DNA from 4 places in the Lysinibacillus sp. FN11 genome. Region 2 is predicted to be linked to each of the others. Evidence: riboswitches for the same ligand, from Rfam matches in the RefSeq annotation. Region 2 holds a riboswitch; each other region holds the start of a gene.

Region 1 (2,203 bases), 1.5 Mb from region 2:
TCGTTGCCCAGCTATAGGTAAATCACCATTATTAGGTAAAAAGGTAATAATGATTAGTAACGCGAATGCCAAGCCAATCCACAGTGGCTTTAAATTAAATTTTGTAGCTGCTTGCTTTGGGGAAGACATATTTTCTCATCCTTTCTACGATAAAAATGACGATCATTATCCATAACATCGGCCTGTATAATGTTTTATTAAGATAAGAATATGTCGATTTTATTGTAGAAAAAAATCTATGTGAAAATTGTGTTTTTTACAGCAATATGAGTAGATAAAGAGAAAATACATGGTCACAAATAATACAAAAATATCCAAAAAATATTATTTCTTTTTCTTAAAGGCAGAAGTTACTTTAGGCTCTGTGCCAATGACTAATCGTTTAATATTTTCAAGGTGCAGGATAATGGCTATGCCAAAAAGAAGAAGAGCTATAATGGTTGGGCCAATGCCAGGAATCCATAAATAAGTTGCTGTACAAAACACGAGATAAAATTCTAGAACACCAACAATTAAATAATTTGTTGCAAAGGATAAAATAACAAATAAAATAAGTGCAAATAAACCAATCTTCCAATCAACAGCAAGTAAAATACCAATGATGGAGGCAGTTCCTTTCCCCCCGTTGAAGCCCATGTAGAATGGGAAATTATGACCTAAAATAACCCCAGCAGCCATTATATAAGTAAGCAGCCAAATTTGTTCTTCTGTTAAATGAATGGCGTCAGCTAGATAAAAATGCGCACCTATAATAGCCACAACACCTTTGCCTATATCGATGAGGGCAACTAAAACGCCATATTTCCAACCAAGGGAAAGAGTAGCATTAGAGGCACCAGCATTACCGTGCCCAGCCTTTTTTAAATCAACCCCCGATAAAAATTGAGCCACTTTAGAGCCGTGAATACAGCCTATTAAATAGCCAATCATAAGAAAAATGATCACGGCCTTTACCATAAAAATACTCCTCTCAAAATTTTTTCTAAAATAGTGTATGCGTTCATATTACGTATAAGAGCAGACAGAAGTTTCGGAAAAAATAAAATTTACATGTTGACAGAAAAAAACTCTATGTTTATACTGTGTAACAACGATGGAAATTGAATCTCATACTCTTATCAAGAGCGGCGGAGGGATAGGCCCTATGATGCCCGGCAACCAGTAAGCAATGAGCTTACTAAGGTGCTAATTCCTACAGATTCTTACTTGGATCTGGCAGATAAGGGGAGGAAAACTTGCAACCGCAACCCTCTTCTTAGCTGAAGAGGGTTTTTGTTTTCTACAGAAAAATCCTCCTCATCTCCGGTACCATCGTAAAAAAATAACCATTTGGAGGTACACAATGACAAATTTTAAACCAGAAACATTGCTGTTGCATGGTGGTCAAGAGCCAGACCCAGTGACGGGTTCTCGCACAGTTCCAGTCTATCGCTCAACTGCTTTCGTATTTAAAGACACTGCTCATGCGCAACGTCTTTTTGCCTTAGAGGAAGCAGGGAACATTTACACAAGAATTACTAATCCAACAGTTGATGTGTTTGAAAAACGTGTGGCTTTATTGGAAGGTGGAACAGCAGCAGTAGCACTTTCATCTGGTGCAGCAGCTATCGCATTTTCCATTTTAAATCTAGCTGGAGCTGGTGATGAGATAGTAGCAGCTAGTTCTTTATATGGTGGTACGTATAATTTATTTGCTAACACATTACCAAACTACGGTATTAAAACAATTTTTGTAGATGAAACAAATCCAGAGAATTTCAATGCGGCGATTACTGATAAAACAAAAGCTGTCTTTGCAGAGGTTTATGGTAATCCAAGCTTAAAGGTTTTAGATATTGAAGCAGTAGCTAAAATTGCACATGATAATGGTCTACCATTAATTATTGACAGCACGTTTGCTTCTCCTTACGGTTCTACACCTATTGAATACGGTGCAGATGTTGTGGTTCATTCAGCAACTAAATGGATAGGAGGTCATGGTACAACTTTAGGGGGCGTTGTTGTAGACGCTGGTAAGTTTGATTGGACTAGCGGTCGATTCCCTGGTTTTACTGAACCAGATGCCTCTTACCATGGGTTACGTTATGGAATTGATACTGCTTCTGCTGCCTTTGCTACAAAGCTACGTGTACAATTATTACGTGATTTTGGTCCAACACTAAGTGCTGATGCTGCCTTTAATTTATTGCAAGGGTTAGAAACG
Region 2 (2,203 bases):
ACAATGGCTTCAAATTCAATTTAGTTACCTTGCTGGTTGGCATCCAACATATGTGCTACTAGAGTATCTTGATTTTTGGACACCAGCTGGATTTATAAGAAATTTGATGTTTAATGGCTATCATCCACTATTCCCCTGGATTTGCTTCTTTCTGATAGGGATGGTAATGGGCACATTAGATTTAACAAATCATACATTAAGAAAAAACTTACTGGTGATAGGCTTATTGCTAGTCATCGTGACTGAGACTTGTTCAACGTTATTCATTAAGATGACAACCATTCATTTATTAGATGTAGAGAGTGCATTGTATTTATTTGATACAGGACCGATTCCACCGAATATGATGTATGTCCTCTCTAATTCGGCTTCGGCTATTGTTATCATTGTTGGCTCCATCTATCTTGTAGAGACATGTAAAAATAAAGTTATACAATCTTTCATATTAACTGGACAAATGTCTTTAACGCATTATGTTGGCCATGTTGTTATAGGCATTGGAATACTAATTATTTGCCAAAAGCTGGAGAACCAAACACTTGCTTTTTCCATGCTGTATGCCTGCTGTTATTTTTTAGGATGTGTCGTGGTTTCTGTATGGTGGAGGACTAAACATCATCGAGGCCCACTTGAATTCATGATGAGGAAATGGAGCTTGTAATAAATTAATGGATTGCCATCTATTTCTCACTGACTAGGCATAAAATACTTTAGGTATAGGGAGTCTTTTAATCTAAACGACATATTGCATAGTATTCAACTAGGTTTTCTAATATTTTGTATTGACATTCCTATAGCAGAATTATAGAATTATTTTCAAGAAACGCAGTACTCTTATCAAGAGAGGTGGAGGGACTTGGCCCAATGAAGCCTCGGCAACCGGACAACAGGTGCCAAATCCAACAGATGGTGTCTGAGAGATAGGAGGGGCTATCAATCAGTTTGATGCGTTGGCCTCTTTATGAACAATAAGGATAAAAAAGAAGGGGTGTATCGTATGGCTCAGTCAGTAAAAGTAGATGATAAGAAACTAGAGGCAATTGCGAAGGCGATTCAAAATCTTGAATTTGGTGAAGTGCATATTACGATTCAAGATGGTGTGATTGTGCAAATTAATAGGCTTGAAAAGCAGAGATTTCCGCAGAAAAAATAACAATGATTTCAGTAGAACTTATGTCAAACGGCCACCTATAAGCATGAAGGATTTCCTGTGCTTACAAGTGGCCTTTTTTTGTGTAAAGGCTAGCTATAAAAGCTTTTTGGTATGGGACCGATATGGCGGCGATGATACAGCAAAGGCTCTTTTTGAGCATTTGTAGTGTCTACGACCTGCCCAATAAAAATGGTATGGTCGCCAGCATCGATTTGCTGAAATGTTTTACATTGTAAATTAGCTGCGGTATCATGTAAAATCGGTAGTCCTAAAGAGGAAGTTGACCATGATGCTTGTGCAAAGCGATCAGGGATTTTACTAGCAAATAGTGTACATAAATGCTCTTGATCACTCGCTAAAATATTGACCGCAAAATTTGGCGCAGTCGTGAAATAGGGATGGAGCTGAGATTTTTTATCGAGTGACCACAAAATAAGGAGCGGGTCGATTGAAACAGATGCAAAGGAATTGACGGTTAAGCCAATCGGTTTTGTGTCATGACATGTCGTGACAACTGTTACGCCTGTAGGATAATTACCTAATGCCAATTTAAAAGCAGCTACTAAATCTGTCATTCAAATCACCTCTTTATGAAATTAGTGAACGGAGTTTGTAGGTAAACGAAACTTTTTTTCATATCCTACTAGTAACTCCTTTTCTTGAGTAAATTTTAAACTAATCAAACATACAGGTAAAGGTAATGGGGAAAGAAAGGGGAATGGCCATGACTTTATATTTTGATCATCTGGTTCATCAAGTGGAGTCACCAGAAAATATAAAGGTTTTCTTCAATAAACGAAATGTCCATACAGTGAATGGTGGGCAGCACACGATGTGGGGGACTTATAATACGTTAAGCTACTTTGGCTTAAGCTACATTGAACAAATTGCTATCTATGATCGTGATTTATTTGAGCAAGCGGCACAATACCCATATTCCCTACATTATACGTTTAAACGTGATCAAGAGCGCCAGGGATTTTCTCGAATTGCTCTGCGCACAAAAAATATTGACGAAGAGGGTCGACGCTTGCGAGCATTGGGCTATGA
Region 3 (2,203 bases), 730 kb from region 2:
ATTGTTTCTAATGACAGAATACAACTATTACATGAAAATGATGCTCCATATTATCTTGTTTATTATTCAAAAGGGAATGTATTGGCAAGTATTACAGCTGAGGGAAATAGGCTTATCATCCAGTTAGAAGAAGGCAGCGAGCAAAGGAAAGAGGCTCAGCCCTATGTTTTTCAAATCACCGTCAAGAATCCTGAGCTTGATACCATTGATTTGCGAATAAACGGTCAGAGTACGCCCATTGATCGTATGACCATTATGTGATAAAAGAAACCGAAATCTTTAGATGAGATTTCGGTTTCTTTATGAGATGTCTAATAAAAGACTTTGTCTACGTTATATTTAGAGCGGAAAGTATTAATCGCGTATGTTTCGTAAATTTCACGTTCCATTGGATCTTCTACTTCATAGACTTCAATTTTGAACACTTCATCACGATGGTTTTTCATCGGAGATACATTATCCTCGAAATGTTTTTTAATACGTTGACGAATTTTACGTGCTTTCCCAACAAATAATAGCTCATTCTTGTCATTATAGAATAAGAAAATGCCGCCTTTATCACGTGTGATTTTATGGAAGTCAATAAAACCGAAGTAAGGTGTGATTGGCACATCACCTGGTTTTAAATCTTGTTCACGTTGACGGATTACTAGATCTGGTTTTGGAAATTCAATTTTAATCAAACTATTCACGTTCCTCTCTCTTACTAAAAGTATATGGTAACATAATTACGGCATGTTTACCATAAATTTTAAATGCAGAAACACCACATATAGCAAGCTTAGTGTACATCAATTGAGCAAGGAACATGCACATGAATCACAAAATATTCTATGAATTATTGATATTCTAACTAGTTCGTGTTACAATTCAAGATAATTAAATAATCTTATCAAGAGAAGCTGAGGGATTTGGCCCGATGACGCTTCAGCAACCTCTAACAATTGTTAGAAAGGTGCTAATTCCAGCAAAGGATTTTTTCCTTTGAGAGATAAGAGTGGACGTGAAAAAAATCCTTCTCATTCTATCTCGTATGGAATGAGGAGGATTTTTTAATTTTGTTGCATCCTATGCAAGCAAGGTTTGCTAAAAGAGAGTGATTATAGAGAGGGGAAAGCAAGATGCCAATTAATATTCCGAAAAATTTACCAGCTGGAGAACATTTACGTGAGGAAAAATCTTCGTCATGGAAGAAGATCGTGCGAAAACACAGCAAATCCGTCCATTAAATATATTAATATTAAATTTAATGCCTGAAAAAGAAAAAACAGAGCTCCAATTATTACGTTTATTGGGGAATACACCATTACAGGTGAATATTACCTTTTTGAATACAGCCACACACGAGTCTAAAAATGTGAGTAAATCTCATTTGCAGCTTTTTTACACAACGTTCAATCAGATTCGACACCGCCGCTATGATGGTATGATTATAACTGGTGCGCCAGTAGAAAAAATGGCTTTTGAAGAGGTCAACTATTGGCAGGAAATTTCAGAAATTATGGATTGGTCAAAAAAGAATGTGACATCTGTGCTACATATATGTTGGGGGGCACAGGCTGCATTGTATCATCATTATGGCATTGGGAAGGTCGAGCTTTCTGCTAAATGCTCAGGTGTCTATTCCCATGTGATTACAGATTTAACTGTAGATTTGGTACGTGGCTTTAGTGATTTATTTACTGCGCCCCACTCACGCTATACATCTGTTTCGATTGACGAGGTTCGCAATCATCCAGATCTACGATTATTATCCTATTCAGAGGATGCAGGGGTATTTATTGTACAATCAAAAGATAATAAAAATATTATGATTACGGGGCATCTAGAGTATGATGCGACAACGCTAGCCGATGAATACAGTCGCGATGTGGCGAAGGGCATAGATATCGCTGTTCCTGTAAACTACTTCCCGAATGACGATCCGACACAAGTGCCGATGAATACATGGCGTGCCCATACGCATCTATTATTCTCTAACTGGTTGAACTACTATGTTTACCAAGAAACACCATATGAATGGGATTTTGTAGATGAAATCGAATATCATATTTAATTAATAAAAAGTCTAATTTCTTTTCTAGCTTTAAAAGAAATTAGACTTTTTGATTGTCATTTTCTGTTTCCTGCTGAGGTGTTTCGTTTTTTTGAGCTTTGGATTTACGATTTCGAATAACTACCACAATCAGCAATAGTATGGGTA
Region 4 (2,203 bases), 2.4 Mb from region 2:
GACCCCTTCATTTAATTGCTTAATTAATTGGATTAGCTCCATGGAAGATACATCATAAACACTTGTCGCACCTGGGAAATCTCCTACTTTCGTTGGATCACCCGTAACGGCCAACACATCATGAATACCTAAAGCATTTAACCCCATTAAATGGGATTGTAGACCAATTAAATTACGGTCGCGACATGTAATATGAGTTAGTGGGCGTACATTATGTGTGCTCTTCAACAATGCGCCCATTGCAATATTACTAATACGTGGAGAGGCCAGTGAATTGTCTGCCATCATAACTACATCTGCACCTGCATCATATAATTGCTTTGCTCCTTCAAGGAACCCATCGATCTCTAAATGTCTAGGTGTATCCAACTCTACTATGACAGAGCGTTCACGTTTAACTTTTTCATGAAGAGGCTCATACTTTGTTGGCTCCGCTTCCCGAACAATCTCAATCTTTTTAGGCTTCGCATGCTTCTCCTGAACCGGTGATAACTCTTCTAAATACTTCTTTGCTGCTGCAATATGTTTGGGTGTTGTACCACAGCAGCCCCCTATTAAGCGTACACCTTGATCACGCAATTCAACAGCCGCTCGACCAAAATAATCAGCTTCTGACTCATAAACGACACGCCCATCCTCTAAGTCCAGAAGTGAAGCATTTGGATAGGCCGACATAAATGCCTTATGAGGAAGTTCTACACCCTCAAATGCCAGAATTGTATGGTGTGGACCTAGTCGACAATTGACACCAACAATATCAGCACCTAGGAATTCAAGCTCATGTAGAGCATTATTTAAAGACATCCCATTTTGTAAAACACCAGGCTCATGCATAGAAACTTGTGCAATAATCGGCAATTTTGTTTTTTCTCGTAGCATCTTTAAGGTTGCTGTTAATTCTTCAAAATCATAATAAGTTTCAAGTAAAAGGCCATCTGGATTCCCTGCAAGTAAGACTCTTGCTTGTTCTTCAATAGTCGCTAATATTTCATCCAAGGTTGCATCACTTTTACGAATTCCCCGAATACCACCAATTGTTCCTAAAACAAATTGACCGCCATCAGCCGCTGCTCGTTTTGCGATGGTGATAGCAGCTTCATTAAATTGTTGGACACGTGATTCTAATCCATAGCGAGCTAATTTAATGGCATTTGCACCGTACGTATTCGTTTGAATGATGTCAGCACCAGCTGCAATATATTCTCTATGAATCTTTTCAATTAACTCGGGTCTCTGAACATTCATTTCCTCATGGCAATACTCCAATCCATAGCCATATAGCACTGTGCCTATTGCACCGTCTGCCGTCAATACATGCGTTTTTAACCTTTCAAGCAATCCCATAAAATTAGCCTCTCTTCCTATGTCTCTATATAATAAAAAGCCTTCTTTCATAAAAAAGAAGGCTTTAACGATTCATCATTGTTGTTCCTTCTCATCTTCGACTCAACGGTCTTCTGGATTTAGCACCTGACAATAAAGTTGGTTGCTGAAGCTTCAATGGGCCAGTCCCTCTGCTTCTCTTGATAAGAATTAAGTATGAATTTTTTAAATAATTAAAAGAATCATATCGTTTACTGACGAATGAGTCAAGACTATTTCACATAACAAAGTTTTTTTCCACTTAAAATCTTAGAAATTGGCAAGTTCCTTTGCAAGCTCTTCGCCAATTTTTTTCCCATTTTGAATGCAAGCACCGATACCTACGCCAAAATATGAGCACCCTGCAATCGATAAATTAGGATATTTCTCATGTAATTCTTGTAGTAATCCTTGTAATGCCTCACGATGTGCTAGATCATATTTAGGCATTTGATCAATCCATTTTGTTACATTCACAACGGTTGGTTGCTCCTCTATTCCTAGGCTCTTTCTCACATCTTCTAAAGCAACTGCTGCCAATTCTTCATCCGTCATGGCACGTAGTTGCTCATAGGCTGGATTGATGCTCTTATAAAAGAGTCGCACAAGTAATTTATTTTCTTTCGATGTATGCTTCCATTTACGACTAGTCCAAGTTGCTGCATTACAAGTAACGTCTGAATTATGGGAAACAATATAGCCTGTTCCATCTGCTGGCAATTTAGCATCTGGCACATCAAAACCTAAATAGATAGTAATCGCTGACGCTGTCGTAAATCGATCAAAATAGCGGTTTAAAGATTCATCCTGTAGCAGATTTTGGACAGTATCGTTCGGTAAT

What was found. A riboswitch is a leader RNA that binds a small molecule or an ion and turns the genes downstream of it on or off. The one in region 2 is predicted to bind S-adenosylmethionine.
Region 1: another riboswitch for S-adenosylmethionine. It lies ahead of NP781_RS24590 (O-acetylhomoserine aminocarboxypropyltransferase/cysteine synthase family protein); the one in region 2 lies ahead of NP781_RS06595 (YezD family protein).
Region 3: another riboswitch for S-adenosylmethionine. It lies ahead of metA (homoserine O-succinyltransferase); the one in region 2 lies ahead of NP781_RS06595 (YezD family protein).
Region 4: another riboswitch for S-adenosylmethionine. It lies ahead of NP781_RS19630 (bifunctional homocysteine S-methyltransferase/methylenetetrahydrofolate reductase); the one in region 2 lies ahead of NP781_RS06595 (YezD family protein).

What each region holds. Positions count from the first base shown of each region.
Region 1 is NZ_CP102383.1:4,712,079-4,714,281, forward strand. Features, by position in the region: gene NP781_RS24580 (SLC13 family permease) at 1-129, opposite strand, end outside; gene NP781_RS24585 (glycerol-3-phosphate acyltransferase) at 325-957, opposite strand; SAM riboswitch class I at 1,113-1,226, shown strand; gene NP781_RS24590 (O-acetylhomoserine aminocarboxypropyltransferase/cysteine synthase family protein) at 1,343-2,203, shown strand, end outside.
Region 2 is NZ_CP102383.1:1,276,906-1,279,108, forward strand. Features, by position in the region: gene NP781_RS06590 (DUF418 domain-containing protein) at 1-661, shown strand, start outside; SAM riboswitch class I at 832-927, shown strand; gene NP781_RS06595 (YezD family protein) at 998-1,153, shown strand; gene NP781_RS06600 (flavin reductase family protein) at 1,243-1,728, opposite strand; gene NP781_RS06605 (VOC family protein) at 1,878-2,203, shown strand, end outside.
Region 3 is NZ_CP102383.1:2,011,390-2,013,592, reverse strand. Features, by position in the region: gene NP781_RS10765 (hypothetical protein) at 1-261, shown strand, start outside; gene NP781_RS10760 (nucleotide excision repair endonuclease) at 312-683, opposite strand; SAM riboswitch class I at 887-998, shown strand; partial or broken gene metA (homoserine O-succinyltransferase) at 1,122-2,056, shown strand; gene NP781_RS10750 (GerAB/ArcD/ProY family transporter) at 2,097-2,203, opposite strand, start outside.
Region 4 is NZ_CP102383.1:3,714,947-3,717,149, forward strand. Features, by position in the region: gene NP781_RS19630 (bifunctional homocysteine S-methyltransferase/methylenetetrahydrofolate reductase) at 1-1,344, opposite strand, end outside; SAM riboswitch class I at 1,433-1,533, opposite strand; gene NP781_RS19635 (protoporphyrinogen oxidase) at 1,633-2,203, opposite strand, start outside.